2 regions of the Aliivibrio sp. A6 genome follow, and region 2 is predicted to be linked to the other one. Evidence: riboswitches for the same ligand, from Rfam matches in the RefSeq annotation. Region 2 holds a riboswitch; the other holds the start of a gene.
The links. A riboswitch is a leader RNA that binds a small molecule or an ion and turns the genes downstream of it on or off. The one in region 2 is predicted to bind cobalamin.
Positions count from the first base shown of each region.

Region 1 (16,562 bases), on a different contig from region 2:
TAATTAATTGGCAATTGATAAATAATATAAGTAGTATCGATGTGATTTTATTGTTAATTCATCATTTTCCATTTATTTACTAGACCTTACTTATCATGAAATCTACTAATTCAAATATTATTATCATTGCTATTGCTGCACTAGGTGCAGGTGCAATTTCTTTATTACCAATCGCTGTATCTCCGGCTTTTGCTTTCGCTTTTGGCGCAGTAATTACAGGTTTTACATTATTAACTATTAATAAGTCTCCAACTAAATCAAGTACCACGATTTCTTCTGATGAAGATCAGAATACAGATCAAGCAAGTACTACCCTTTATGTTGGTAATTTACCTTATCGTGCTAATGAGTCAGACGTAAAAGATCTGTTTGCTGAGTTCGGTGACGTATTTGCAGTTCGTCTGATGAAAGACAAACGAACAGGTAAAAGAAGAGGCTTTGGTTTTGTTGTTGTTGCAAGTAAAGATGCGGATAACGTTATCGAAAACTTAAACAATAACGAATTTGATCAGCGTACGCTAAAAGTTCGTATTGCTAATGATCCTAAAACCTCGGGTAATCCAAATATTGAAGAGAATTAAACCCTAATTCTCGAAATGTTTTATTTAGTGCCTCTTCATTCTTTGTTGGGGCACTACAATAAACTTCTCCTTTTATCATCTCTCTCCTATCCTCTTCGTGTTCTCCTAGTAACTGCTTTACTCTTCTTGCTATCGCTTCACCTGAATCAATAAGTAACACATTACCATTAAGTACTTTTTTTATTTCATTTCTCAAAAATGGAAAATGAGTACAGCCAAGAACAATCGTATCTACCTTATTTTGCCAAGGAGATAAAATATCTTTTAACTCTTTGAGATCAACATCCACCCCAATCATCTTTTCTTCCGCCATTTCTACCAATCTAGTTGAACCTAATAGTTGAACATCAGAAATCGGAGCAAATGACTTAATTAACTCATACGTATAAGTTCGCTTAACCGTTGCCGGAGTAGCAAGAAGCCCTATTTTAGTTGATACAAGAGCTGCAGGCTTTATAGCAGGAACAACACCAACCACTGGAATGGTTAACTTACCTCTAAGTGTTGGTAGCACAATAGTGCTGGCGGTATTACAAGCGATCACCACTATATCTATGGCAAATTTCGTACAAAGCTGAGAAATAATATGTGTTGTTCTTTCTATTAGCACTGATTCAGTAAGTTCACCATATGGAAACGCAGCATTATCAAAAGCATAAATATACTTTGCTAAAGGTAATTGATATTGGATCTCTTTATATACAGATAATCCGCCGATACCTGAATCAAAAATCAAAATATGTTTTGGCATAACTGAAACCACAGACTCTTTAAGTCGATATGAAGATTAGGCCCTAATCATACCGTTAATGCTATTTTTGTAAAACAGAAGCCTGATATCGCAAATAAGTAAATCGCTCTTGTTCATCAACTCTTATATCAGATAACGCTATAGAGCCACGAAAACAAGGTGCCTCAATTACTAACGTATGAAACTCCCCATCTTCTCCGCATGGATCAACTTGCCCTGGTAACTCAGAAAGTAGCTGCATTGTGTATTCTTGGCCACAGAATTGATTATCTAACTGAGTTCCATCCGTTGTAACAAGGATGGTTTTAATTCCACAGCTGATGATCTCTTCTGCTAGCTCACGACTTGATTGTCCTACCAATGGAAAAACACACTCCCAACCGGCGGCTTCTATATAGCTTTTACGGTATTCGACAATGCCATTACAAAACATATCGCCAAAGGCTATTACATCAAACTCAATTCCACATTCCTTTAAACCAGTTACAACTAAACTTTGATATTCATTATTAGCTGGGAATACGGTCGGCAATTCAATAGCGATTAATGGTAAACCTGCTAGATCAGCCTGCATTTGGACAACAGAAATAGGTGTGACTTGAAAAGGTACTTCATTTGCGACATGGGTTGTATATAAAGCAACAACCTCATAATCAGGGTTTTGAAGTAGACGAATAAGAGTGAGTGTGGAGTCTTTACCTGATGACCAACTGATGATGACTTTCTTTTTCATATAAACCTCAGAAAAGAAAAAAACCGCCGATTACAGGCGGTTTAGATGAATATATAGTTTAGAATTTATATGTTGCTGTTCCGTAATAACTACGTTCTTGGGTATTATAACCACCAGCAGTTTCATACTCTTCATTAAACATATTAGCAATTCGAGCACTTACAGAAAAAGAGTCAGTTATAAAATAAGTCCCTGCAAGATCAAAAAGTGAATACGAATCAAGCATATCACCACCTGAATAATTCAAACGCTCATCTTGATAAAGGTAACTTAAATCAAATAAGAAATCGTTAACAATATAAGAGCTATTCCACTTTCCACTTCTTTTAGCTCGTCTAGCTAAAACTTCTCCAGTATCTTCATTTTTAGGGTCCATCCAATCAAAACTGACTTGGTGACTTATTGGCCCCGTCTCAAAGCTTGTAGATAATTCAATTCCTTCAATTGTTGCTTTACCCACATTCTCTTTGATGCTTCCTGATATTAGATTTGTAATATTATTGCGGTAAGCTGCTACTCTAACAAATGCAAAAGTATATGCCCCCTCGATAGCAACTTCATAATTCTCTGATTCTTCCGGTTTTAAATTAGGGTTACCTGAATAACATGTCCCATATGAACAATCTAAAGGAGAGTATAAATCATTAAAAGTCGGAGCCTTAAATGCAGTACCTGAATTTGCAGTTAAACGAATATTCTCAATAACTTCATACCCTGCACCAAATTGCCATGTACTATTATTTCCATAACGCTGATTATCGTCATTTCGAAGACTAGCTTCTACTTGGAGCTTATCTCCCTGGTAAAGTCCTGTAATAAAACCAGCCATATTAGTTCTGGTTGTCTCATCAAAGTTCACCACATCGGTTGAATCTGAAACGTCATCTTTATACCAATCTAGGCCTGCACCAAAAATGATCTTTTCTGTCACCGAATAAAAAGTATTTAAATAAACAGTATCTCGCTTAGTTTCAAAAATCACTTTGTCATAATTATCGTAATACGAGAAATTATCATTATTATCTTGGTTTGTTGCTATAACAAAAGTCGAGTGCCATTTACTTGTTTTATATTCATTACTTAAAGCTAGATTATAATTTTTATAATCTTTGTATGACTTAGCAGGATCATATTCAACACTCCCCTCACTATAATCAAAATTAACTCTACTTAGAAAAGCTTCCGAAAACTGATACATTGCTTCTAATGATATATTCGTATTCTCAAACCCATCATCATCTAAATCTGTTGGGTTACTAGATACAGAGAAACCATCTTCTTTCTCTTGGCTTACAGCTGCCTTGATATATAAGTTTTCATTCACCTTTCGACTTGTTACTGCACCAAGCTGCTTATAGTTATTAGATCCAAGACCACCAGTTACAGAAGTATATTCTTCGGTTGTCGAAGTAATTATATTAATAACCCCCCCAATAGCATCTGCACCATAAACCGCTGTTCTTGGTCCTCGAATATACTCAACTCTCTCTACTCCATTCAATGAAATAAGATTAATCGCAGCATTGCCTGCAGTCGCGCTACCGATTCGAATACCATTCATCAATATAAGAATATGATCCGACTCCGTTCCTCGAACAAATAAGCTTGTTTGTTGTCCATAACCACCGCTTTTTCCAACTTGGATACCAGGCAATCGACGTAGCACTTCATCAAGAGATTTAGCTTGCATCGCTTCAATATCTTCTTTGGTAACCACTTCAACAGGCGCAATGACATCTTTAGCTGACTGCTCAAATCGATTGGCAGTAACAACCATAGTCTCATCAGTTTCAGTTGTGGTGTTTTGAGCAAATACAGGGGAAGTATAGGCGTGAGAAAGCAGCGACACTATTGCAGTCGCAAGGGCAGTTTTTTTCATTTCCGTTGTTTCCTAAAATCGCGTTAAGTCCATATAGCAATACCTTATGTATCGCATATTGCTGGCAGGTCTTCGGACTTGAGAGCAGTTAACCTACAGTACTCACTTCCCATTACTCTTCCCTACAGATAAAGAAAAATAACAGTGTGGATTAATATGTGTACCTTCGTTCTCTCTTACCGCTGCGCGTCAGTTCTGGATTCTCACCAGATTCCCTTTTCAGGCTATTATCGAATATAAAAATAGCGCACCAACATGGCCGAAATAGTAATGGCGTACGCTATACTTGTCTAGGCTTAGCTAATGAGTATTCCCTCTTTTACTCAATTAGTTTCGATCAATCACACACAAATACTGGACAACAGATCTCTATCGCATAAAATCGGCGCTCTTATTTTGAGCAGCGTGAGGCAAGACAATGACCCAACCCGTCATGAACCCAGAAAATTATCAAGTACAATTAGATGAAAAAGCAGAAGCACTGTCTGCAATGTTTTCTGAATTTGACGTTCCTGAATTGGAAGTCTTTTCTTCTCCTGCTGAAAACTACCGTATGCGAGCAGAGTTTCGAGTTTGGCATGAAGATGACGAAATGTATTACGTTATGTTCAACCAAGAAACCAAAGAAAAATACCGTGTCGATTACTTTTTGCCAGCCAGTCGTATCATTAATGATTTAATGCCATTACTGACTGAAGCGGTAAAAGAAAGCAAAATTTTGCGTCATAAGATGTTTCAAGTAGACTTTTTATCCACTCTAAGCGGTGAAATCTTAGTTTCAATGCTTTATCACCGCCAATTAGATGATGCTTGGAAAGAAGAAGCAAAAGCACTAAAACAACGCTTAAATGATGAAGGTTTTAATCTGAATCTTATTGGTCGTGCTCGTAAAATGAAGATTGTACTGGACCAAGAGTTTGTTATTGAAAAACTAAAAGTTAACGACGATATTTTAACTTACAAGCAGGTTGAAAATAGCTTCACCCAACCAAACGGTGTTGTTGCACAAAAAATGCTAGAGTGGGCGGTAGACTGTACTCAAAACAGCCAAGGTGATTTATTAGAACTTTACTGCGGTAATGGTAACTTCTCATTAGCTTTAGCTAAAAACTTTGATCGCGTTTTAGCGACTGAATTAGCAAAACCTTCAGTAGAGTCAGCACAATACAATATTGCAGCAAACAATATTGATAATGTTCAAATCATCCGTATGTCAGCAGAAGACTTTACCGATGCGATGGAAGGTAAACGTGAATTTAGACGCTTAAAAGATCAAAACGTAGATTTAAAAAGCTATAACTGCAATACCATTTTTGTCGATCCACCACGCTCAGGTATGGATGAAGGCACTTGTAAAATGGTTCAGGGTTATGAACGTATTATGTATATCTCTTGCAACCCTGAGACACTAAAAGAAAACTTAGAAATTTTAGGCAAAACACATAACATTACTCGCTTTGCTCTATTTGACCAATTCCCATATACACATCATATGGAAGCGGGTGTTTTCTTAGAACGAAAATAATAAATAGAAAAAAGGCTCAGAACACTACATTCTGAGCCTTTTCTTTTATTAACTAATTAAGCATCTACGGGTTCATCTTTCTTTTTTAAAAAACCCATTTTTACCGCAATCCAAAGTAATAAGCTTAATGCAACAAGAATAGAGAAGAAGTTACCTCCCATTTCTGGGTATTGCGCCTTCACAAAAGCAGAATGACCAAATAAACCGACAAAGAAACAAGCGACAGCAATCAACGAAGTATCTTCACTTTCAGGTTGACGTAAGTATTCTTGGTACAAGCCTTGAGCAGCTAAAACCAATGCTATGATTGGAAAAATTGAAAAAGCCACTTCTGTTACTGTAAATCCAACCCAAACAGCATTCAGAGAAAGACCAGTTATCACTGATAGCACTAATGTTTTTCGTTCATTTCTACTATTTTCATTTGTCATGCTTTATTACCTCTTATAAACATTGATTCACTGCGATCAATGTAACTGTATTCTATTGATCATTTTCTTTACGATACCAATAGGCGCCTTTAGAAAGCATTCGTAACTGAAAAATCAACCTTTCTGATAATTCTTTTCTATGCACAGCATCCAGATCTAATGCCTCAGCACCAGAGCTAAATACTAACGTTACTGAAGCCTCAGACTGCACTAATGCATCTTCACGAGGCACTCCTGTTGTGGCAACTAAATATTCGCTTAGTTCCGCGACAAAATGTTGGATCTCTCTTGCTACTGCGGCACGAAAGGCCGGTGAAGTTCCAGAGCGTTCTCGTAATAACAAACGAAATACGTTGGGGCTACTTTCAATAAACTCCATAAACGTATCAACCGATGTTCGGATCACGCTTCCTTCAACCACAATTCGCTGACGAGCTTGGCGCATTAGTTGGCGTAAAATCAAGCCACCTTCATCAACCAGGGTGAGCCCTAATTCGTCCATATCTTTAAAATGACGATAGAAAGACGTTGGGGCTATTCCTGCTTCTCTTGTTACTTCACGTAAACTTAAGCTCGTAAAGCCTCTTTCAGCACATAGTAGACAAAAAGCTGCATCGATAATGGTTCGACGAGTTCTTTCTTTCTGTTGTGCTCTCACACCTTTTGCCGTTACTGGTCGCTTCACTTCTGATGCTACATTGAGATCATCAGCTTCAAATTCAGGATACATATATTTTACCGTATATTGCACAATTTAATTTAATGGGTATCACAAACTTTTCGCTAGTTCACATTATCGATTTCTATTTATCTATGTAAATAATGAAATCCATAAACCTGTCTATTTCCATAAACAACGTGATCCTCTCCACTCTATCTTACTCACTTGATTTACCAAACGAATGAAAAGGTTAAAATAGTTCACTAGCAATGTTGCGAGATTGATAATAATAAGGCACTAATAATGACTAACTCGACCCCTACACATTCAACCCATTTTGATGCCATTGTAATTGGAAGTGGCCCAGGGGGAGAAGGCGCCGCTATGGGGCTGACAAAAGCAAACCTAAACGTTGCTATTATTGAAAGAGAACCAAGTGTTGGTGGCGGTTGTACTCACTGGGGAACCATACCATCCAAAGCACTGCGTCATGCCGTTAGCCGTATTCTTGAATTTAATTCAAACCCTCTTTATTGTAAGAATAATACCAGTCTTCACTCTACTTTTTCGGATATTTTAGGCCATGCGAAAAGTGTTATTGATAAACAGACGAGAATGCGACAAGGGTTTTACGACCGCAATCAGTGCTCACTTATCTTCGGTGAAGCCAGTTTTGTCGAAAAAAATACCATCGCCGTAACCGCAAAAGACGGCTCTATCGAAACTTATACCGCAGATAAATTCATTATCGCAACGGGTTCACGCCCATACCGCCCGGCAGGAGTTAACTTCAACCACAGCCGAGTCTATGACAGTGATTCCATTTTATCTCTGCAGCATGATCCTAGACATATTATTATTTACGGTGCAGGCGTTATTGGCAGTGAATATGCCTCTATCTTTCGAGGTTTAGGAGTCAAAGTCGACCTGGTTAATACTCGAGACCGCTTACTTTCCTTTTTAGATAACGAAATGTCTGATGCTCTTTCGTATCACTTCTGGAACAGTGGCATTGTTACTCGCAATGATGAAAGCTTTGAAAGCATTGAAGCTAACGATGATGGTATCGTGATGCATCTTGAGTCTGGTAAAAAAATGAAAGCCGATTGCATTCTATTTGCTAATGGCAGAACCGGGAACACGGACAAACTTAATTTATCAGCGGTAGGGCTAGAAGCGGATTCTCGTGGGCAACTCAAAGTAAATGGAAGTTATCAAACTATTGTTGATCATATCTATGCGGTTGGTGACGTCATTGGCTATCCAAGCCTAGCAAGCGCCGCTTATGACCAAGGCCGATTTACTGCCCAAGCAATCACAAAAGGCAAAGCAGAAGCACAACTGATTGATCATATCCCTACAGGTATTTACACCATTCCCGAAATTAGCTCAGTTGGTAAAACGGAACAAGAGTTAACTGCTGCAAAAGTCCCATACGAAGTAGGGAGAGCGTCTTTTAAACATTTAGCTCGCGCTCAAATTGCAGGAATGGATATTGGCAGTCTGAAAATTCTCTTCCATCGTGAAACTAAAGAAATATTAGGAATACATTGCTTTGGTGAGCGTGCCGCTGAGATCATTCATATCGGCCAAGCCATTATGGAACAAAAAGGCGACGCCAATACTATTGAGTACTTTGTAAATACAACATTTAACTATCCAACAATGGCCGAAGCTTATCGTGTTGCTGCTCTTAATGGATTAAATAGACTTTTCTAACCATCATCAGCAGCACAGAACGAAAATGGGATAAGCCTTAACTTACCCCATTTTCTATTTAACTATCAATACAATAAACTATTTGGCCTATCATAGGAAAATTGCTTTTCTCCATTGTATAAAAAAGGTAATTGCTAAGCTGATACCACGCATAGCCATAAAAGATAACATCGCAGCCCACAATGCATGGTTACCGTAATCTTGCATTAACCACCACATAGTAAAAAAGGTTAACATCGCAATAAACATGGAATTTCTCATCTCAGAACCTTTAGTTGCTCCAACAAAAATCCCATCCAATAAGAAACACCACATCGACACTAATGGCATAGCAACAAGCCAAGGAAGGTAAATAAGCGCCGTTTGTTGTACCGTTCCAATAGAAGAAATCATTGAAATTAATTGATAACCTCCAAGCCCAAAGGCTAAGCTAAGTATCAAACTAATAATGAAACTCCAAAAAGTCGTGCCGATTAAAGAATCAGATAACTGAGATTTACTCTTCGCTCCGATGGCTTTTCCTACCATGGCTTCCATTGCATAAGCAAAACCGTCCATACCATATGAAATCATCATCAAAAAGCTCATCAATACCGCATTAGCTGCCACAATATCAACACCAAGCGATGCCCCTTGAAACGTCATAAAAGTAAAGCACGCTTGTAGGCATAATGAGCGTAAGAAAATATCTCGATTCAATTTAAATAAACGCTTAAAACCAGAAAGAAGATCTGCAATTGGCATAATGAAACGAGGTAACGCTAATTTTTTACTTTGCTTAAAGACAAAGAACAAGCCTATTACCAAAGCCGAATAGTCCGCAATGACCGAGGCAAATGCAGCCCCCTCTACTTTCCAATCAAAGCCAACCACAAATAATAAATCAAGTACGATATTTATAACGTTAGTAATGATCACAAGCCACATAGGGTAACGAGCGTTTTGCGTTCCTAGTAACCAGCCCATGATAACCAAATTACTCAACGCTGCCGGGGCACTCCATATACGGATAGAGAAATACTGCTCGGCATACAACTTAACTTCAGGTGCTGCGTCACTAAAAGAAAAAATAGCGTAAGAAAGAGGTTGATGAAAAAGAAGAAGAATAAAAGAAAAACAGAGCGCTAAAAAAATACCCTGAGAAAATGTTTGGCTCAGTAACATTTTATTTTCAGCGCCATACGCCTGTGCAGATAAACCAGTGGTTGCCATGCGTAAAAAACCCAACAACCAAAACGTCACGCTGATCATGGTGCCGCCTACTGCAACCCCTCCTAAATACCATGCGTGTTCGAGATGGCCAATGACAGCAGCATCAATTAACCCTAATAACGGAATAGTGATATTTGAAAGCACCATAGGAATAGCTAACGCTAATACCTGTCGGTGTAGAGAAAGGTTTTTTAGTGCCTGTAGCATAAGCTCTACCAAGATTGAAAAGTAATCGTATTATTACTTACTTCTTTTTGAACCTAAACCTTTGCTACTTTAATTTGTTTCACACATTCACCAATTCATATGAATTAGCAATGGCGTTACTCTGTGCTTAAAAAGTGGAAATTTAGACAACCAGCGCTGCCATACTTTCCATCGTGTACAATCATGCTCAAGAGGCGATGTCACAGATAATTTTTCTATCCACGGTAGCCACCCCGTAAAATGTTGCTTTGGTTGATATAAACCATGTTGATATTCAATACTGCCGAGCTTTTTGCCTATCATGGTATTACAGCGATCCCCCGCCACCACAAACAACGCCTCTGCATGATGAAAACGACGACCCAATAACTGGACAAATTTCGCTAACTGTTTTTCATTACATTCTAATAATGCATGCTCACAGACAATCATGACTGGTACATCGTGTGGCACGGGAAGGTTATCTACCCAGCTTTCTTCTGTTGCAGAGCCGCAGCGCAAATAATAACGCTCATTGGTATGAAACAGCTTTTGTCGCCAGAGAAGATTTTCATTGATATCAAGTTCCAGCCAATGACACCGACCGTTATCTAATCGATAAAAACGCGTATCTAGACCAGCACCGACATTCACCACCCACCCCGATGGATTAGATTTTAGAAATCGAGAAACGTATTGATCACATTGAACGGTAAGAGTGGCATGGAGTAATTGCTTTTGATCGATATCTCCAGAGAGACAGTCAGAAGAGAGGTGACAATGTCGACATGCAGCAGCTGCAATAGGATCGTAAATTAATCCGTTATCGATCATACTTTCACGGCTTCTTAACCACAGAGGTTGCAGTAGGCGAGAAGGAATTTTATGGCCGAGCTGTGTCATTATCATCTCCTATGAAAGAAACTAGATGATAATAACTATCATTACCACTTGTAAAGTTCTATTTCAGAAAAACAAGCGATAATGACAATTTAATAATATTCATTCCTAAGATTATCTAAATGAATAGTAATTATACGTAAGTATTACATCCAAGTTGTACTGCGGATAACACCAACAGCAAGACCTTCAATACTTAAACTCTGTGATGTTAAATCTACTTCAATTGGAGCAAATTCTTCATTTTCTGCATGAAGGAAAACCATGGACCCTTTACGCTCTAAACGTTTAACGGTTACGTCATCATCCACTCGTGCGACAACCACTTGTCCATCACGAACATCTTGCGTCTTATGAACCGCTAGCAAATCGCCATCCATAATTCCGATGTCTTTCATGCTCTCCCCATTCACTCGCAATAGAAAATCAGCTTGTGGTTTAAACATGCCAGGATCAACCTGATAGTGACTCTCTACATGCTCTTGAGCAAGAATTGGCTCTCCTGCTGCCACTTGACCAATTAAAGGAACACCAAGCTCTTCATTCTCTGCATCTTGTAAAAGAATTCGAATACCTCGAGAAGCGCCAGGAATAATCTCGATAACCTGTTTACGAGCAAGGGCTTTTAAGTGCTCTTCTGCCGCATTCGCTGAACGAAATCCCAACTCACGAGCGATCTCTGCTCGTGTCGGTGGCATGCCAGTATCATCAATTTTTGCTTTGATTAACTCAAAGACTTCTTGCTGTCTTGCCGTTAGCGGCTTCATAAATCACCTGTCTGTTTATACAGTTAACTGTGAGTATATACAGCTGTGCTATGCTTTGAAAGACCTATTGATTAAAAAGGCGGCAAAATTAACGACTTTTATGTCATATTACTCGTACTATTGTGGATAATCTGTTCATTTCTATTAAAAGGTTTGACCAGTTCTGCTATTCTTGCCGTGAAATTGTAAGCAACTATATAAACCGACCGATCGGTACATAACTAAGGCGTTATTGTCATTATGTCTACAGGACACACTATTTATCACTCTTTGCTAAAATTGCCATTATCAGTAATGGTGAAGAGTACTTCGATTCCATCGAACCCAATTGAAGACCTTAAGATCGATCTTGAGCGTCCAATCATCTATGCCCTGCCATTTCGCTCGCATGTTGATTTACTGACATTACAAAAAAGTGCATTAGAACTAGGGCTACCAGACCCTCTTTCTCCGATCACAATTGATGATGTGGAATACCCACGCTACGTGTTCACATCTATCGGACCTAAAATGTTCGATACTGATGACGACCTACCACAAGAGTCTCTAGATCTATTTAAAATAGTTCTAAAGCATCACGAAGAAAACAAAGACGCAGACTTCCAACTGATCCCAACCTCTATTTTATGGGGAAGAAGACCAGGAAAAGAAGGAACGAGTAAACCTCATCTGATGCCTCTGAATGGCCCTCAAAAATTTGTAACCTTAATTAAATCAGGGCGTGATTCAACCGTTCGTATCAGCCCAGTGGTGTCTTTACGCTATATGGCAGATAACCACGGTGCAGATGAAGCAATTGCTCATAAACTGGCACGAGTGGCTAAGATTCACTTCTCTCGTCAAAAATTGGCGGCCTCTGGTCCTAACCTACCTAATCGCCAAGCGCTATTTAATCGTTTATTAAAATCACAAGCGATTGAAAAGGTCATTCTTGAAGAAGCTAAAACGCGTAACGTCGATATAGAAAAAGTGCGTAAAGAAGCCATGAACATCATGGAAGAGATCGCAACAAACTTCTCTTACTCACTGATAAAAAACGGTAACCGTATTCTTAAATGGCTATGGAATCGTTTATATCAAGGTTTAAACATTAATAACGCGTCTACTGTGCGTAAGCTAGCACAAGAAGGCCATGAAATTGTGTACGTTCCTTGTCACCGTAGCCACATGGATTACTTGTTGCTTTCCTATGTGCTTTATCATGAAGGGTTAGTACCACCACATATTGCAGCTGGCATTAACTTAAATTTCTTCCCTGCGGGTCCTATCTTCCGTCGTGGCGGAGCTTTCTTTATTCGTCGTAGTTTTAAAGGTAATCGTCTTTACTCAACTATCTTCCGTGAATACTTAGCAGAACTTTTTGCAAAAGGTTATTCAGTTGAGTATTTCAGTGAAGGTGGACGCTCACGTACTGGCCGTTTATTGGAAGCAAAAACCGGAATGTTAGCAATGACCGTTCAAGCTATGCTGCGAGGGTTAAACCGCCCAGTAACGCTTGTGCCAGTCTATATTGGCTATGAACACGTAATGGAAGTCACCACTTACGCTAAAGAGCTGCAAGGTAAGCGTAAAGAAAAAGAAAATGCAGGACAGGTATTACGTACGCTACGTAAACTGCGTAATTTCGGTAAAGGATACGTCAACTTTGGTGAGCCTATTTCACTAAACCATTATTTAAATGAACACGCACCAAATTGGTCTGAATCAATTAACCCGATTGAGCCACAAAGACCAGAGTGGATGGTTCCCGTGGTGAATGGCATTGCCAATAAGATGATGACACATATTAATGATGCGGCGGCTGCCAATGCATTAACGCTATGTGCAACAGCATTACTTGCAGCTCGTCAGCGCGCATTAAGTAAAGAAGATCTAACTGAGCAGTTAGATTGTTACTTACAGCTGCTACGAAACATTCCTTACTCAAGCACTGCCACCGTACCAATGGAAAGTGCTGAAGAGCTGTTAGAACATGCGATTGCTCTTGATAAGTTCGTTATTGAAAAAGACACACTCGGTGAAATTGTTTCATTAGACAGAAACCAGTCAATTCTAATGACGTACTACCGTAATAACATTATTCACCTATTTGCATTACCATCATTAATTGCAAAATTAGTTGTGCAGTCTCGTTCAATTTCTGTTGATGGTATCCAACAACAGATTCAAAAGATCTACCCATTCCTTAAAGCTGAGTTATTTTTGCATTATGGCGACGAAGGTTTGAGCGATGTGGTTAACCAACATATTGATGAATTAATTCGTCAAAAGTTAATCGTACTCGAAAATGGGCTTTTACAACTTAACCCAACCAATATTCGTAAACTTCACTTATTGGCTCATACTATTTCAGAAACACTACAACGCTATGCAATTGCTCTTACGCATTTACAAGCATCGCCTGAATTAGATAAGAGTGAATTAGAAGAGCAAAGCCAAATAATGGCTCAACGTTTAAGCCGTCTGCATGGAATTAATGCCCCAGAGTTCTTCGATAAAGGGGTTTTTGGTATCTTGTTTAATAGTTTAAAAACCGAAGGTTATTTAGACAGCGATGGAAATGCAGTACTTGAAAAAGTTACGCCTTTTGCTCATGACATCTCAAAACTATTAACACCAGAGATAAAACTCACTATCCAAGCGGTAATGAACAAAGAAGATTAATTTTCTTTAAGATACAAAAAAAGCCAGTATGAGATTTCTTATTGAAAGTATCATACTGGCTTTTCTTTTATCAGTAAGTCGAAAACTTAAATTAACACGCTCATGCTAATCGCAATAAAGACTAAACCACCGACATAATTATTATTTAAAAAGGCTTTAAAACATGCTTCTCTTTCGCGACCTTTAATCAACCATTGCTGATAAACAAAAAATCCTGCTGCAGCTAACACTCCCCAATAGTACACACTCGAAAGAGCTAACTGAGAACCAAGAATAATCAATAACGTCAGTACACTTAACTGCAGTAGGCCTATGATGAGCTTATCGAAACGACCAAACAAAATCGCCGTTGATTTAATGCCAATCTTTAAATCATCATCTCTATCTACCATTGCATATTGCGTATCGTAGGCAATTGTCCATAGCGCGTTAATCACAAATAACAACCACGCTTCAGGTGGCACTTGATTTGATTCTGCCGCATACGCCATTGGGATAGCCCAGCTAAATGCTAAACCTAGTACAAATTGAGGTAAATAGGTAACACGTTTCATGAATGGGTAAGCGATGGCAAGCACTATCCCTATTCCTGATAGCAGGATCGTTAACGTATTCATGGTTAACACTAATAAAAATGAACACACCACCAAAACAGCAAATAACGTAAGTGCCTCTTTAGAAGAAACAAGTCCAGAAGGTAACGGACGATTAGCGGTACGCTTTACATGACCATCGACTTTACGATCAGCAAAGTCATTAATCACACAACCCGCAGAACGCATAAATAAAACACCGAGTACAAATACAACCAGAACATGCCAATCAGGGAGTCCATCCGCGGCTAAAAACAGTGCCCACAATGTTGGCCATAAAAGCAACAACGAACCGATAGGTCGATTCATTCGAGTTAATTGCCAAAACGCCTGTGCTTTTGACATGGTCATGATTCCATTTCCTTTGAGTAAATAGGTGCATTTGGTAAAAACAACTCTGCAACCAACATTGGTTTTTCATTCATCCATAAACGAGAACGACGAGCAAATAACTCCCCTTTATCCGTCATGACTTTTGCGACTTGTAGCTTGTCCCTATGGACACTCTTAGCGCTAAAGACCGTAATACCTAATGGTACATGACCTTGACGTGTTAAGTCGTGTGGTTGGTCTTGAAGCGATGATAATGGGATTAACGTGCGACCATACACCCAGGAAGTCTGATCGCCCTTTAAGATCACCTTTCTTCGCAGACAAACCTCTTTGCTAAGAAGGTTAGTTTCTTCTTCGGTTAATGAACTCGGATTAATATGAGTATTATCTAAAACCGATACAGACAGCACTTGGCAATGCTGCTCTAAACGGCGAGATAATGAGTCCAGCCCAAGCAACCAATATTGCTGCCATTCGTTACGACACTTAAAGCTATCGGCTTCTTGCCACTGCACTTTTTTCAGTACAGAAGCACACCAAGAATTGATATCTGACATATTCTCTATAAGATCTCTCACATATATCGATTATATTGAGAGATAACGGTTAATTTTTTCTCACAACTGCCGACTATTGTAACAAGTAATAAAATAAATTGACTGACGAATGGATTAGAAAATGACAAAGAAATCATTATTTGCAGGGTTACTGCTAATAATTAGCCAACTTTTTGCCCCTGCAGCTTTTGCAGAAGACGGTGTTGCCCCACAAATGGGCTACTTTACACTAGCACCAGACCTAACAACCAACTTTGTTACCCAAGGGAAAAGGCTCGGTTATATCCAGATCCGAGTTGATATCCTAGTGGCTGACAATCGAGAACTGCCTAACTTAGAGCATCACAATCCACAAATTAGAAATGCCTTAGTTGAGGTTCTAGGTCAACAACCAGAGCAACGAATTAAATCATTGGCTGGTAGGGAAGAAATTAGAAAAGAATGCTTAACGGCAATCAATGAACTTTTACTGGCCGAGACAGGAAAAACGCTCGCGGTAGATTTACTGTTTACTAAATATATTTATCAGTAACAGCGATACTATCGTAATCTTTATATCAAAATAAAAATGAACAAGGCACCAAGTGTCTTGCTCATTTCTTTATTCTCTTTATTTCTTTCTATGCGTTTTTCAGCTTACTGTCTATTGCGGCTATCACACAGCCAGTAACCAAGCCAGCAAGGTGCGCCGTATTCGCAATGGCCATAAAAGGTTGAGCATAACCTAGAATTATCCATGCCAACATAAAGCCAACAATCGGTTTAGAGACAGAAATCCCTCTCTCTGGAGCTAACCAACCAATAAACCAAGAATAGCCTAGCAATGCGTATACTACGCCTGATAACCCACCAAAGTTTGCCCCTTCTATCCAATACTGCCCTAATCCTGAAAATAAGGCGGAGAATAAAAACAGTTGAACTAACTTGGCTCGCCCCAAACGTAATTCAATGTCTCCACCCAACTGCCACCACCACAGTAAATTAAAGATGATATGCATTGCAGAGAAATGCAGTAATGCATGAGAAAACCAGCGCCATACTTCCATGCTTTGCTCCTGACTTGCAGGAAA
Region 1 covers NZ_JARACR010000039.1:7,365-23,926, reverse strand. Annotated here, with positions in the region: gene PVK70_RS16875 (RNA recognition motif domain-containing protein) at 96-581, shown strand; gene murI (glutamate racemase) at 544-1,332, opposite strand; gene PVK70_RS16865 (ATPase) at 1,394-2,065, opposite strand; gene PVK70_RS16860 (TonB-dependent receptor domain-containing protein) at 2,124-3,944, opposite strand; cobalamin riboswitch at 3,991-4,214, opposite strand; gene trmA (tRNA (uridine(54)-C5)-methyltransferase TrmA) at 4,363-5,469, shown strand; gene PVK70_RS16850 (YijD family membrane protein) at 5,526-5,900, opposite strand; gene fabR (HTH-type transcriptional repressor FabR) at 5,953-6,630, opposite strand; gene sthA (Si-specific NAD(P)(+) transhydrogenase) at 6,865-8,280, shown strand; gene dinF (MATE family efflux transporter DinF) at 8,371-9,699, opposite strand; gene PVK70_RS16830 (class I SAM-dependent methyltransferase) at 9,787-10,581, opposite strand; gene lexA (transcriptional repressor LexA) at 10,725-11,345, opposite strand; gene plsB (glycerol-3-phosphate 1-O-acyltransferase PlsB) at 11,586-14,009, shown strand; gene ubiA (4-hydroxybenzoate octaprenyltransferase) at 14,096-14,953, opposite strand; gene PVK70_RS16810 (chorismate lyase) at 14,950-15,492, opposite strand; gene PVK70_RS16805 (flagellar basal body-associated protein FliL) at 15,614-16,024, shown strand; gene glpG (rhomboid family intramembrane serine protease GlpG) at 16,113-16,562, opposite strand, start outside.
Region 1: another riboswitch for cobalamin. It lies ahead of PVK70_RS16860 (TonB-dependent receptor domain-containing protein); the one in region 2 lies ahead of PVK70_RS11490 (ABC transporter substrate-binding protein).

Region 2 (16,562 bases):
TAATGCGATAGTAAAAGCAGGTGTACTTGTTGGTATTCAACCGCGTAAAGATCTCGATGCAATGCCTACCGAAATGTTAACGGAAGGGCTGATTGGTCGGGTTTACGATAAAACTCGTGTTAAATACCCTATGGTTAGAGCCTCTTATTTAGCCGATCCAAAAGGCGATACCAAGACTCATTTACGTGGTAAAGAACCCTTCGTTCGTGTGAGTTGGGATGTCGCATTATCATTAGTAGCAGAAGCCATTCAAACGACAGCCACCGACCATGGAAATGAAGCTATTTTTAGTAGCTCTTATGGTGGTTGGTCACACGCCGGTTTAATGAGGCCACAAGTACTACAAGGCCGATTCTTTAATCTTATTGGTGGGCAAAGTACCACAACGGGTGACTATTCAGGTGGTGCCTCTCAGGTTATCCTTCCTCATGTTATTGGTGATATGGAAGTGTATTCACCACAAACAGCATGGCCTGTAATTAAAGATAACACTGAAATATTTGTACTGATTGGTTGTGATCCTTGGAAAAATAACCGCATCGAATTTCGAGTTGCCGATCATCAAATGTACCCACATTGGAAGCAGTTTGCCGAAGATGGCATCAATTTCATCTCAATTAATCCACAACGTACCCGAACAGATGATGAGTTAGATGCGGAATGGGTCAAAATTGTGCCTAATACCGATACCGCTTTATTCTTAGCCATGGCGCAGCATGTATATGTTAATGATCTACATGATACCTCTTACTTAGATCGCTACACCGTAGGGGCAGATAAATACATTGATCATTTAATGGGTAAAACTGACGGGGTGGTTAAATCTCCAGAGTGGGCAGCGAAAATTACAGGTATATCGGCAAAAGATATTCAGGCAATGGCGATTAAATTTGCAACAAGTAAAACTCAGTTTGCCGCTGGATGGTCGCTGCAAAGAGCCGATCATGGTGAAATGATTCATTGGGCAATTATTAACTTTGCAGCCATGTTAGGGAAGATTGGTAAACCGGGGGAAGGGGTTGGCTTTAGTTGGCATTACGGTAATGGTGGTATGCCACAATCAGGGAAAACATTGCCAATTGGCTTGTCTCAAGGTAAAAATCCAGTCAGTACTATTTGCCCGGCATCTCGTATTTCTGAAATGTTAATGAACCCAGGCAAAACCTTTACAAGAGATGGCATTGAATACACCTATCCAGATGTTAAAATGGTGTATAACGCAGGCAATAACCTACTTTCACATCAACAAGATACCAATCAATTGATTGCAGCACTTAATGACAAAGTAGACACCTTTGTATGCCAAGACCCATGGTGGTGTGCATCGTCGCGTTATGCTGACATTGTTTTACCTGCAACCAGTACGTTAGAGCGAGATGATCTCTCCTCTGGTGGGACTTACAGTAACGATAAAATCTATGCGATGCGTCAGGTTATTCAGCCTTATGGGGAAAGTTTAGATGACTTCGAAATTTTCCGAAGATTAGCTGAAATATTTAACGTTGAAGATAAATTTACGGAAGGGTTACCGTTTGATGAGATATTAAAACGAGCCTATAAAGCGTCTTCTGCTACATTACCGTTTGATGAGTTTTGGAAAAATGGCGTCGCTTTATTACCAGTGCCACAAGAAGCAAACCAATGGGTAAGACATGGTGATTTTTATCAAGATCCAGAGAAGAACCCACTGCATACGACATCAGGAAAAATAGAACTATATTGCCAAGATATCGCCAATTTTGATGTAAAAAACTGCCCGCCAATGCCGACATTCTTAGAACCGTTTGAATATCTTGGTAACGCAAAGCCTAATGAAGTTCATGTTGTTAGCCCGCATCCTTATATGCGGTTACATTCACAACTGGCAAATACAGAAGTTCGTAAATACGAAAGTGTTCAAGGACGACAATACGTACTTATTAATGATAAAGATGCAGAGAAGCACGGGATTCGTTCTGGCCAATTAGTTGAGATATTTAATGAACGTGGTCGAGTGATTGCTGGAGCGAAAGTCTCTGATCAGATTATGCCCGGCGTGATCAGTTTAGAAGAAGGGGCGTGGTTGCAATTTGATAGCCAAGGGCGCTGTAATAGTGGCTCAATTAACGTATTAACCTCTGGTAAAGCATCAAGTGATTTAAGCCAAGCGACGACGGCTAATACCTGTCTGGCTTATATTCAACGTTGTCGAGATCCGGAATCACCCAATTTAGCGTTTGAGCCACCAAGAATTGTCACGGTAGATACCGATCTTCAGATTGATAAAGTAAACGCAACCCTAGGTCATGATAATGGATTAGGCAGTGAGACAAAACAAAGCGTCGGTGAAGCCTTATTTTATCAGCGTTGTACCATGTGTCATTCAGCCAAAGATCCCAAGCAGTATACTAAGGCTCAATGGCGTGGTATCACTCAGAGCATGTTTCCTCGAGCAGGGTTAAATCCACTAGAGAGAGAAGAGGTGATGTCTTTTCTAGAAGCTAACGCCAAAGATTCAAGCTAAGTTATCTATTGTTTTAAATGACACGGTTAAGCAATTTAAGATGTGATAATTGAGTTGAGTGTTACTTAATAAATAAAATAAACCCTCAGTAAGTAAGATTACTGAGGGTTTATTTTATCCTGATAGTCTTTTTGAACACTAACTTTCAGGCAACCAAGTTTGTTCAGAAACCACTTTTTGATTTTTGAAAGTGAGTTGCTCTACTTTATCACCATGATTATTCCAATGAGTTACTGAACCATCTTTGATTTTTCCGTCATCGTAATTAGCTTGTGTCGCTTTTTTCCCATTAGCGTAATAACTGGTGTATTGGCCGTCTTTCTGACCATCATCATAGTTAATGATTGTTTTTCACAAACTCTAAGAAAGTCCGGTCAGCTTTTGATAGATAACCATTTTTTCGCCATGCAATTGAAATATCTAAAAAGATAGGTTCACTAAAGGGAATTGAGACAATATCAGGTTCGTTTTCTGTGGCTAATTCGAGCAAAGCACTAATGGCGAAGTCACGTTTTACAATTTTCAAGATCACAGGTAATAAGTTGGTTTCAAAAGAGAAATTAGCGGTTAGTTTTTGTTGTTGGCAAATAGCATCTAACCTTTCGCGATGAAAATACCCTTGTTTGAACATCACCAACTCTTGAGAGAAAAATTCAGTAAACGATAAGGTCTTTTTCTTTGAAAACTCATGTTCAGGGCTAACAACAGCCACCATTTGAGAACGAAGTAAGTGATCGGAGTCGAGCTCATTAGGTAAGTCTCTTACTTGAGTAATGCCAAGGTCAATTTCCCCATCAAGCAGCATTTTTTGTATTGACTGTGCGCCGGCCTCTACCATAGTGAGTTTTAATTTTGGGTATTTGCTTTTAAAAGCCATGAGAACCTCAGGGAAATAGTAGGTGCCCATAATGCTTGGTACGCCTAATCGTACTTCCCCTTTTTCTAATCCTCTTAATTCTTTCATTGCAAGAGAAGCATCATCCAATTGCTGTAAAATCAATTTAGCGTGGGTAAGCAGAACTTCACCCTCGTGAGTGAGGGCTATTTTTCGATCATTGCGGCGAAAGAGTTCAAGCTCTAATTCGGTTTCTAATTTTTTAATCGCCACGCTTAATGCTGGCTGAGCGATATGTAGACTGTTAGCTGCGTGGGTAATGTTTTTATGCTCTGCAACTGCGACAAAATACTTTAGTAATCGTGTATCCATATTTATTACACACCATAATCAAAAACTATCAAATCGATAATTATTATATATTTTCACTATTCCAATGAACTTGCTACTGTTTTGATATTGTTTTCCTGATGATGATCACTGAGATGATTGAATTTCGTAGTAAGGCGTATTACCAAGTGAGTGCCGCATTGGCTTTTGGATCATTTTTGGTTTTTTGTAATTTGTATTTGTTTCAACCTATGTTGCCAGTATTGGCTGATCATTTTATGGTGTCTGCGACTCAAATTAATTGGTTGTTGGCTGCAGGGACATTAATGCTGGCTCTGAGTTTATTGCCGTGGGCGATAGCGTCTGATTTCATTGGTCGACGCAAAGTGATTTTATTGAGCTTATTCATGCTTCCTGTCATAGGAGTGACCTCATTATTAACCGATAGCCTTATTGTTCTTATTCTAAGTCGTGCAGCAATGGGTATCGCACTTGCTGGATTTGCGGCTGTTGCAGTCGCTTATATGGCGGATGCGTTTACTGCTAAAGCGTTTAGTTATGCCATTGGTGCTTATATTAGTGCTAACTCGTTAGGAGGAATTTCTGGACGATTATTTGGCGGTGTTATAACCGATCATTTTAGTTGGCAAATGGCAGTGATCTTGATGGCCCTAATAAGTGCAATTGGTGCCATTATCGTAGCTCTAATTTTGCCAAAAGACACAGCTCAACAAACTGAAAAACGGTCAGTCTCTGATTATCATCGTGTACTTGTTCAGCATTTAAGAAACAAGCCACTCTTTTTGGCTATGCTGATTGGAGGGGTTAATTTTGCTTTGTTTGTTAACTTATACTCCGTTACTGGTTTTCGTTTAATTGCTGAACCTTATTCGTTGCCTTTAAGCGTGACTTCTATGATCTTTCTTTGCTACTTATCAGGCACAGTGAGTTCCCGTTTAGTTGGATTATGGTGTCAGCGATTTAATGCGGTATCGGGTATGTTTGCAGGAACGTTACTTAGCTTAATTGGTATGCTTATCGCTAGCAACCAATCACTTATTACTATTATTATCGGTTTAAATGTATTAAGTTTTGGTGCTTTTTTTACTCATTCATTGGCGTATGGCTGGGTAAGCCAAAAAGCAGAGGCGGCGAAATCAACAGCAACGGCACTATACTTGGTGCATTACTATGTTAGTGGCAGTTTAGGTGGATTTTATTTAATGTATTGTTGGCAACATGGGGGATGGGAAAGCGTGGTTCTTGGTGCAGGAATACTTTATGTTGTTATCTTTTGGCTCTGTTGGCGTTTATATAATTACGCCCATACCAAGGTTGCATGGGCGTAATCAAAGAGGTCTCTTTATTTGTTAGATTTCAAATACTTTAAAACCATTCTTTCCAGAGCGTTTGATGTCATACATAGCAGCATCAGCATTGTGCATTACATCATTGATGCAACCGCCATGTTCTGGGAAGAAGGCAATACCAATACTCGTACTTAAATGGTAAGGCATATCTTCGAACATCAATGGCACATGACTGTTTTTAATAAATTGATCTACCTGTGCGATCGCTGTTTGCTGATCAATAAGATCATAAATCAGAACGGCAAATTCATCACCGCCAAGACGAGACACATAAGCATTTTCAGAAAAAGCGCTGTATAGGTTTTTGCCTATTGCTTTTAAAGCTAAATCACCAGCACTGTGACCAAAGTTATCGTTAAGATCTTTAAAGCCATCTAAATCGATATAGATTAATGCTAATTTAGTATCGTCCTTGCGTGCCTGTTGCATTTTCCAATGGAATAGTTTTTTAAAATACCCACGATTTATTAAGCCAGTTAAGCAGTCGTGATGTGCTAATTTTTTGATTTTATTATGATTCATTCGCTTTTTAAGTTGTAGCTGTGCAATTAATAAAGCCACGAGTAAAGAGAAAAGGAATAGGCTAATTACGATGAGTAATTCACTTTTTTCAATCTTTTCTAAGCTCCAAATTGGTGCACTTGGTACAAAGGTAATTAAACGCCAACACGAATCTTCTTTGTTAATGATGGAAACGTCTTTGCTTGTTTCTACATTTTTAGGATATGAAAATACAGAGTCAAAAGTCAGTATGCCAGATCCTATTAGGAATTGCCCTTTTGAACGGTTTTTAAGGCACTCATATGTTTTTGGATAAATAGCAGAATATTTTTTATCTGCATTTTCGCCAAACATAAATGCAAATTCTAATTCAGGTCTTTTATCATAAATGAGAAAATAATCATCGCTATTAATAAGCATATGGTGATTTTTTTGTTCTAATGAGAAAAGCTTTAAACCATCAAGTAGATGCTCTGCTAAATAATTGAGTATTACCACACCACGTTTTTTTCCATATTCATCAAATACAGGTGTTGCAAGGCGGATCATTGGTTTATAAGGTAGCTCAATTTCTCCGTGCTCAATGTTTAAATCAAGAATAGAGATATAAATTTCACCGTCATGTAATTTCAAGCTGTCTTTAAAGTAGTATCGGTTACGTTTATTTTGCAGCTGATGTTTAGGTACGATGGCAGGAATACCATTATTATAATTAATACGGATGATTTCGTTACCCTCAAGGTCAAGGTAACGTAATTGGTCGTAAAGTCCTTTTCTAAGGCTTAAAGCAAGTGTATTTAACTCGGCAAGTTTAATGAGTTTTTTATCATGTTTATCATAAGCCTTATTGATTTCAATGAAGTCAGAAAGCAGCAGGAGATCTTTCCCTATGCTGTTAAGGGTCATTGCAATGTATTTTTTTTGAGCGGAAATTAGCGCACTTTGTTCTGTTTTTATTTGATTGATCTTTATTTCACTTTCTGAATACTTATAGAAATAAAAAATAGAAAATAAGAAAGAAAATAAACACAAAAATAAAACAATAAAGCGAGGCCAAAAAAATAGATTATTGGACTTATTAAATGTAATCACTTTATTCACTTAACTTAAAATTAATATGGGCACCATTTATGTAACAAACTCTTTTGTGAGAGTATTATTTATTGGTGTTATAAGTGGGGAACTTTATAGCATATGAATATTTCTATCAACGCTAAAAAAATAATAAATCCGAAGAAAAATTGACCTATACCGCTGTGGTGTTGGAAATTAAGATCTTATGTAACTAAGGGTGACTATTTGTTGTTTTTCTACTGACTTTTATCTCCATTAAATAACCAACAAGCAATTAATTTACTACCATTTGGCAACTTAAATTGCTTGTCGATAAACTCAAATCTACTTACTTTGGAGAGGGGTAATTAATACTGATGTATTCAGGCTCTTCAATCCCCGCTTCTTGATTTAACACACGGGTTAATACAAAGTAATAATTTGCTAATACATTGGCAAATCTAGGCAGTGTTTCTGGAATGTTCTTTGTGGTTAATTTATCCACTTGAACTAAAGCGCGCACCACTTTTTTACTTAAACTACGGCATTGATGAAGTTGAATAACAGGGCCAGTGCCGCGAGGAAGAACAAAGCGCTTCGCATCGTCGTGAACTTGAGACTTAAAATGTAACATTTCAGATAGCAGGTTTTGAATATCGTCTTCAAAAATTCCGCATTTACCACGAATTGATCCATTTAAATTGAATATTTTGGGTTGTAAGCGTTCTAGGGACTCTCGAACTTCCTGATTTGATATTTGAGAAAGAGCGAGGCCAGTATAGGTACATAACTCGTCAGTTAAAATCTCAAAATCACACAGCGGACTGTCTTCAAAAATGAATGGGTAAGAGAGTTCACCGACATTACCAGATGCTTTAAGTGTCATAGTTACATTACTTATTAGTGGGTTATGAAGAAATATACTTTACCATGAGCTAAGAAAACATAGCGAGATAATCTGAGTTTAATAGATAGAATATATTATCGTAGCGACGTACAATGTCGACCACTTCGGAATACGGTGAGAATCCGTAACGGACGCGCCACTGTGAAAGTCTCAATGGGATTTGAGTCAGATACGAAGTGATTAATTTTATGCTCTATTGTTCAGAGCTATAATGTACGCGATTTACAGGAGTTGCCATGCGTTGGCTTGCGTTAAAATCATTTATTATTGCCTCTTCTTGTTTGTTTTCTTTTTCCTCAATGGCTGAGACTATCTATCCGTTAAGTATGATTGATGGCTTAGGGAATTCTGTTGTTATTGAACAAGAGCCTAAAAAAATATCCTCAAAAACATTATTTACAGATGCTGTGTTACTCGAGTTAGTGGATGAGAGTTCACTCTCAAGTTTGACTGATCTTGCTAATAATCCTAACTATTCTGCGGTAAAAGATATTCTTCCTAAATCAGTTCCTTTATTAGCGCTGAATGTAGAAATGATCATCGCGAATCGTCCTGACATTGTGTTTGCGGCCAATTGGAGTGACGCATCAAAATTAGCCATTATTGAAAATGCGGGCATTCCTGTTTATCGAATTCAAACACCTAAAACAATTGCAGAGATTAAAGCTGAGATCTTACGTGTTGGCGAGATAGTTAACAAAAGCGAAGCGGCTAAAAAAGTCGTTGCCAAAATGAAGGCGCGATTAACTCAAGATGTGATTAAGCCAAAACAAAGATTAACAGCGTTAGATTACAACCCTTGGGGAACCTCTAGTGGGCAAGACTCAACATGGGATGAAGTATTAGAGCAAGCAGATTTAGATAATGCGATTGAAGGATTAGTGAGTGATAAGTACGGACAAGTGCCAGTATCAAAAGAGATGGTGATTGTGCTTAACCCTGATGTATTGTTTATTCCTGCATGGGTTTATGGTGATAAGAATGGCGCAGAGCAGTTCAAACAAGAAGTGATGTCTGATCCGTCATTGCAATCAGTCACAGCTATTAAAGAAGGGCGTGTGTATCAAATGCCTCATGTATTAAGAAGTGTTTATAGCCAATACATTATTGATGCGGTTCTTTTTGTTAATCATTCTGCGTATAAGAAACCTTAATGCCTTTTTATCGTTTAACTTCAGTTCAAATTATTATCTCAGTCAGTCTGTTTATTGGTCTGTTTTTGGCATATCTCAGCCTTGGTGCGGTGCATATTCCAATTATCGATATTTTGTCGATGTTTAAGAGTTACTTGATGAATGGCAGCGAACTCGCCACAAAAGAATACCCATTAGCCTCTGCAATTGTCATGCACATTCGATTACCTAGAGCGTGCGCCGCTATTCTGGCTGGTGGTGCATTGGCGTTGGCAGGAGCTTGTACTCAGGGTTTATTTAAAAATCCATTAGCGAGTCCTGATGTATTGGGTGTGAGCTCTGGCAGTAGTTTTGGGGCAGTCATCGCAATTGTATCTGGCTTCTCGTTTATGAATCCGATGTGGTTACCTATTTTTACTACGGTTGGCGCATTGGCGGCATCAGCATTTATCTATGTTTTAGCCTCTCGCAGTTCGTCGTCTCAAATTCTGTTTTTAATCTTAACCGGTTTAGCACTCTCTAGTTTATTGGGGGGGGCACGAATGGGGTTGCTATTAATGGCTCAACAATATGAAGTCAGTCAATTTGTCTTTTGGGCTATGGGTGGCTTAGATGGGCGTATGTGGCAACATTTATTATGGCCAACGCCAGTTATTATCATTGTTTCAATTTTGCTATTAAAAGAGAGTCGTGCCTTAAATTTATTAGCATTAGGTGAAGAAAGTGCGCATGGCATGGGGCTTAATGTAAAGCAAACCCGATTCAAACTATTGATGTTCGCAACTTTACTTACCGCAATGTCGATAGCGATAGCCGGACCAATCGGATTTATTGGTTTGATGGTGCCACATTTAGTGCGTTTATTGGTTGGGCCTGCGCATGAAAAACTGTTACCGTTCTCTGCTATTTTTGGTGTTATTTTCTTACTTGTGTGTGATTTGTTAGGCCGTTGGATTATTGCCCCAAATGAGTTGAAAGCGGGGATCATTACCTCGTTTATCGGTGGTTGCTACTTTATCGGTTTGATTATTCGATTTCAAAGAAAAGGGCGTTTAGCATGAGCAAGATGAATTTAACAAAAACGCTACTGAACGTATCAAATCTCAGCTATCTGGTCGGTTCAAAGGCGTTATTAAAAGATATTTCTTTTTCTGTGAATGCGGGTGAGTTAGTCGGTATTATTGGCCCTAATGGCGCAGGTAAAAGTACCTTGATGAAATGTATTAGTGGCTTTCAAAGCTATTCACAGGGTGAGATATCAATTAAAGGCAAGTCGTTATCGACTCTTTCTCATATTGATCGTGCATTAAGCATGAGCTATTTACCCCAATACAGTGAAGCGGCTTTCCCATTCAGTGTAATGGAGACTATTGGTTTAGGGTTTCATGCTCGTCAGCAACAAGAACTCATTTCCCCTGTCGTTATCAAAGATCAAAGCAAAGCGGCGTTAGAAAGGGTTGGAATAGGACATTTAAGCGCTCGAACCGTGACAGACTTATCTGGCGGTGAAAAGCAACTAGTTCACTTTGCTCGATCATTAGTGCAAGGAACGCCATTAATGTTGCTTGATGAGCCAACTGCTAGCTTGGATATTGGCCATGAATCCCAGTTAATGAATGTGCTCTCTAAAGAGTGTCAAAATGGAAAATCAGCTTTGGTTGCGATTCATAATCTAAATACCGCCGCTGAGTTTTGTGATCGCCTAATCTTGATTAACCAAGGTGAAGTGATGGCAGAAGGTAAGCCCAATGAAGTATTGAGTGAAGAGAATATCCGAGCTTTATACCAAGACTTAGTGATGGTGTCCCATCATGCAGTGACAGGGAATACGATAGTGTCGCCGTATAAGAAGTAGTTCAACATTTAGAGAGTAACCATAAAAATCCAGAGCCTCGTTTGAGAACTCTGGATTTTTTGTTTATTGGTTATATGAAATTATTCACACGGTGGTGCCATGTGGATTAATGCTAAACCACCGAGTGATGTTTCACGGTATTTACGGTTCATGTCTTTACCTGTTTGATACATGGTATCGATCACTTTATCGAGTGAAATAAGACATTTACTAGTGCGTTTTAACGCCATGCGAGAGGCGTTAATTGCTTTCATTGAGCCCATGGCATTACGTTCGATACAAGGCACTTGAACAAGGCCCCCAATTGGGTCACAGGTCATACCCAATGAGTGTTCCATGGCAATTTCAGCCGCCATACAAATTTGCTCATTACTGCCGCCGCGAAGCGCAGTTAAGCCTGCTGCTGCCATTGAGGATGAAACGCCAACTTCACCCTGACAGCCCACCTCAGCACCAGAAATCGACGCATTGGTTTTGTATAAAATACCAATCGCACCAGATACCGCTAAGAAGTCTTTTAGTTGTTTCGTATCTAGCTCTTTAATGAATCTATGGTAATACATCAATACACCAGGAATAACACCAGCAGCGCCATTAGTTGGTGATGTAACTACTTGGCCGCCTGCTGCGTTTTCTTCACTTACTGCAAACGCAAATAAGTTAATCCAATCCATGATCTCCATTGGATCATTTTCAATAGAGGCATTTGCTTCCAGTTTTTTCAATAAAGCAGGCGCACGACGAACGACATTTAGGCCGCCTTCAAGGATACCTTCAGTTTGAAAACCGCGGTCCATACAAAGAGACATAACCTTCCAAATTTGGTCGGCTTTTGCATCAATGGCTTCCATCGGTTGAAATGCAACTTCGTTACGTAGTACAAAAGCGCCTAAGCTTAGTCCTTGTTCTTCTGCTTTTGCTAGCATCTCATCAGCAGACTTAAATGGGAATTCCACCTCAATATCAGCGGTGCTTTTACCATTGATTAGCTCATCTGCGGTAGCAATAAAACCACCACCAACTGAGTAGTAGGTTTCGATGGCAAGTTGTTGTCCTGCGGCATCAAAAATTGAAATCGTCATGCCATTTTCATGTAAAGGTAAGTTGGTTTTATGAAAAAGCATGTCAGTGTCATAATCAAAGATGATTTCATGAGCACCTGCAATATGTAATATCTTATCTTCAATCGCTTTTTTCATAGCTAAGTTGGCGCTGGTTATTTTGATGGTATCTGGACGATTTCCCAGCAAGCCTAAAATGGTTGCGCGGTCAGTGTGGTGGCCGATCCCCGTTAAAGAGAGTGAACCATATAAATCAACCTGAACACGAGAAACTTGCGCTAAATGTGGTTGAATAAGCAGGGTGAAGTTGTACCCAGCAATCATAGGACCATTTGTGTGAGAGCTTGATGGTCCAACGCCAATTTTGTAGATATCAAAGATAGACAGCATAAGACATTACCTATTGTAGAGTTGCAAAACCAAGAATATAAATGTGTGAGCGGCATTTAAAGGCATTGCTATTATAATTATTAAGTTTAGTTGTTTTGTAGATTTGTGCTGATACCAATTTAATTTCGTTAGTTGGTATTAAAATTAAAAATCCCAAGCACGCCTAACGGTAACTCGGGATTAATAATGTGCAAAATAGCACGAATATAGCAGGACAAATACCCCTAAAAAGAAAGGGAAAAAGGATCTAAGCTATTACATTCCTAGATAAGTCCCTATCGCCAAGCCTAGAAAAATCACGGCAGTAATACGGTGAATTAAGGTTAAAGGCAGTTTATCGGCAGAGAATTTACCGATAAGAACAACAGGAACATTGGCCAATAACATACCTATGGTAGTACCCAAAATAACCCAATGTAGAGCATCGGCATTTTGAGCACCTAAGATAGACGTTGCTATTTGCGTTTTATCACCAATTTCAGCAATAAAGAAAGCGATAAAACTTGCAACAAAGGGACCTCTGCTTGAGATGGCTTCGTCGTCATCTAATTTATCAGGGATTAATACCCAACCCGCCATAGCAACAAAACTTACAATGAGAACCCATTTTAAGGTCTCAGGGGTTAAGAAGTCAGCGACAACCACGCCTAAATATGCAGCTAAAGCATGATTTAAAATGGTCGCAAAAAAGATCGCGGCAATAATAGGGATTGGTTTTCGATATCTACTGGCAAGCAGTAAAGAGAGAAGTTGGGTTTTATCACCGATTTCAGCTAGTGCGACGGTGGTTATGGATATTGCTAATACACTCACGACATTACTCACTTGGGCGGGATTATAATTATAAGATCCATAGAAAAACCTCACGCCCACCCAATGGTTCGTGATGTTAATCTAAGGTCTTGCCGAACAAGTTGCTCATACTTGTCTCGCACACCATGATGATTTTGCATCAATTATGTTGATATACGAACTTTCAGGTTTTTCTATATTTAGATAAAAAAAGAAAGCAGGCTACTCCCCAAAGAGTAAGGCGGTGGATATTAAAGGATGTTATTTCTTATTTCAACGGCAAAGTGTTTTATAATGTGTCCAAGTTTAGATTTTACTCGATGGGCAATAATGGATCTTATTCAACTCTCTCGCATTAGCTTTAAGCATCTTACTGCTCTGCATGTCATGCTCTCTACACACAGCGTAACGCAAAGTGCTGAGATATTATGCATGAGCCCATCAAGTATGAGTAAAACCTTATCTCAATTACGACAATTGTTGGATGATGAGCTGTTTTATCGTGACGGTACGAAATTAATTCCGACCTCTTATGCGTTAAAGATTGGACCCGTATTGCATCAAATTTTGAATAATATGAATGGGTTACTGAATCAGTCTACGTTTAAACCTAAAGACTTCTCTGGTAAGTACTCACTCTCAATGCGAGAAAGTACTTTTGAGATATTTGCCCCAATCATTAGTGATATTCTTTCGACTCAAGCGCCTAGTTCTCATATCGACATCCACTCAAAAGAGCAGTTGGGGTTTGATGCCTTATTAAATGGCCAAGTTGATGTGATTTTACTGCCACATGATAGAAGTCAGCCGCCAACGACTGAAAAACAATTGGTATGGGAAACAGTGATCGAAGATGAAATGGTCTGTCTTATGAGTGCCAATCATCCCCTAGTTGATAAAGAGTTAACGGTTGAGGGGTATTTAGCTTATAAGCATATTGGTATTTTTGATAAGGAATTAAATGTTCCTTATTTTGAGCAGTGTCTAGCTCAGCAATACCAACCAAGGGACGTCGTTATTTCTGTGGCCGATTTTGGCAGTGCAGCAACCTTGTGTCATCACACTGAATTTTTATTTACGAGCTCTAAAAAATGGGCAGAAATGGCAAGTCAGGCGAAGGGGTTAGTGATAAAACCGATGCCGTTTGATTATGGGCAGGTGGTGTATAGCATGGTTTATAATAAATTAAGCATTAATGATCAGGCCGTAAGTTGGTTGTGTGATCGCATTAAAGGAAAATAAGACATTCTGCTTAGGTAATTAATGTTACTATTTTTGGAGAAATATTAGCGTCACATTTTATGTGATGTTTTATAACCAATTGTTTATCAAGGCAGTAAAATGGATTTACCACAAGAACAGATCACCGCAGAGCACTCTTTAGAACGCATATACCCAAAACAGTTGAACCAAGATGATAAAGGCCATCAAGATGTGTTGGATATACATTTAGAGCGTTATCAATTTGCCTCTGAGCAGTTACGTGGCAGCTCTATTTTAGATATTGCTTGTGGCTGTGGTTATGGCACTGCATTAATGGCAGAGGCTCATCCTGATAAACAATTTGTTGGTGTTGATGTTGATCCAATGGCGATTAACTATGCCAGGGAGCATTATCAAGCGGATAACTTACGTTACGAATGCGGTAACGGTATGGATTTTCAATTAGTTAGTAAAGAGGGCGGCTTTCAGCACTTTGATACTATCATTAGCTTAGAAACCATAGAGCATGTACCTGAACCTCAAAAAATGGTAACGCACTTATTAACTCAGTTGAATGAACAGGGGGTTATGATCGCATCGGTTCCGACCACACCAACGGTTGATGGGAATCCTCACCATTTGCATGATTTTACCGTCACCTCTTTTTATCGTCTGTTTTCAGCTTCAAATTACCAACCAGGTGAGACCTTTGAGCAGATTCAGCATTGGGAATTTAAAGGATTGTTTTCGAAAAAAGAATCTAAAGAAAACCGCTCACAAGGGGTGGGGCGGAATATTGTGAAGCACTATATTAAAAAACCGAGCGCGTTGTTTTATCGAATGCGCTCAATAGTGACTAAAGGACTTAATAATCGCTATTTAACGGCGGTTTTCTTTAAGTAATTATTTATTATTCTTGTTTTATAAAACATTAAGTATAAATCGATGGGGAGATCACTGAACGCCCCAATCGAGTTACTAACTTGGCTTCAAACTCTTCCATCTGTACTTTACTGCATTTATCCCACCCTAGCGCTTCACCAATTACGCCATGATGTTGGAATGCATTTAAACGGATAGTGATATATTCGGGTAATGTCTTTAAATACTCACTAATAGCATCGATTTCACACAATAAATCGGTTTTATTTGGAATGTACAACAGCCGAACTTCGTGCAATTTATCGTGTTTAGCTAATAGATTGATCGAGTGTAATACGCGATGATTCTCTCTACCGACTAACCATAGATGCGTGTCATTTTGCCATGCTTTTAAGTCAATCATAGCCCCATCTAAATAGGGTAGAATTTTCGTCCAACCTTGCTCAGACAGACTGCCATTGCTGTCTATGAAACAAGTAAGGTGACTTAATGATTTTTCGGATTTGATGGCTTTAAAGTATTCAATAATGAAAGGTAATTGTAGGGTCGCTTCACCACCAGAAATCGTAACACCACTTAAAAACGGGGCGTGTTTTTTGGTGAATTCAATTAGTTTTCCGACCGTATACGTTGTTATTTTTGGGTTTGATTTACTTGGGCAGAGATCAATGCATTTATCACATTGAGTACACAGCGCTTCATCCCATATAACTTTCTTGTTTGGTGAATCATCAAAGGTTAATGCACCTGTTGGGCATGGCTCTACGCAATCACCACAATGATCACAGTGATTAATGGTATGAGGGTTATGACAAGTTATACAATCGTAATTACAGCCTTGTAAGAAGATCACAAGGCGGTTTCCTGGGCCATCAACACAAGAAAAGGTCAGTATTTTACTGACCAATCCTGTTTTGTTGTCGTTGATGTTATCGCCAGAAAAAAGATCAGCGTTAACCATAGTAATGATTTCTTATTCTGCGTACGCAGGTGTCATTTCTAGCGCCACAACACGAGGTGTGCGGTTCAATACTTCAGTGTTTTTCGCCGCTTCTGCTCCTAAAAAGGTAGTATTGGTTCGAGAGCCTTCAGCGTCGTATTTAGCGATATCAGACAGTTTTACCATGTAACCGGTAATGCGAACTAAATCGTTTGAAGCAACATTGGCGGTAAACTCACGATAGCCTAATTGCAGTGCACCTTTTGCTAAGTTAAACATCGCTTCAGGATTAGATTTAACCGTTTCATCAATGGTTAAAATATCACTGACACCAGAGGTGTAATATTGGTGGTGCTCAGCAGTGGCTTGCACATAAGATACTGGATCAGGTTCTGTGCCGTAAGGGATGCGAACACCTGGAGTAACATCAAGATCTAAGCTAATGCCACCTTGTGCATGAAGCAGTGCTTTCCCGTGATAGCCGTGTTTTACCTCGGTTGCATCAACGATCTCTGAGAGTTGTTTTGAAATAGCATGGCCCAATTGGTTTGCCATTTCACCATGACCGTATTTTGCTGCAATGCCTTCTTTTTCCATAAGAATATCGACGGCTTCAGCCATGCCGTAAATGCCAAACATTGGTGCGAATCGGTCTTCACTAATTAATCCTTCTTTGGTTAAAAAACCTTCAAAGAAATTTGATTTCTCATGTAAGAATGAACTTCTTGTATTAATTAAGCCAAACATAACGTTGCAGTAATTAGGCAGCACGTTATTAACAAAGTCCGCTTTATTTTGGGCTTTTTT
Region 2 covers NZ_JARACR010000017.1:66,772-83,333, forward strand. Annotated here, with positions in the region: gene PVK70_RS11465 (molybdopterin-dependent oxidoreductase) at 1-2,503, shown strand, start outside; gene PVK70_RS11470 (LysR family transcriptional regulator) at 2,841-3,710, opposite strand; gene PVK70_RS11475 (MFS transporter) at 3,824-5,017, shown strand; gene PVK70_RS11480 (diguanylate cyclase domain-containing protein) at 5,039-6,445, opposite strand; gene PVK70_RS11485 (cobalamin adenosyltransferase) at 6,942-7,478, opposite strand; cobalamin riboswitch at 7,560-7,695, shown strand; gene PVK70_RS11490 (ABC transporter substrate-binding protein) at 7,736-8,653, shown strand; gene PVK70_RS11495 (FecCD family ABC transporter permease) at 8,653-9,693, shown strand; gene PVK70_RS11500 (ABC transporter ATP-binding protein) at 9,690-10,487, shown strand; gene PVK70_RS11505 (L-serine ammonia-lyase) at 10,568-11,938, opposite strand; gene PVK70_RS11510 (TMEM165/GDT1 family protein) at 12,194-12,751, opposite strand; gene PVK70_RS11515 (LysR family transcriptional regulator) at 13,061-13,972, shown strand; gene PVK70_RS11520 (class I SAM-dependent methyltransferase) at 14,072-14,836, shown strand; gene PVK70_RS11525 (YjjW family glycine radical enzyme activase) at 14,865-15,776, opposite strand; gene PVK70_RS11530 (YjjI family glycine radical enzyme) at 15,789-16,562, opposite strand, start outside.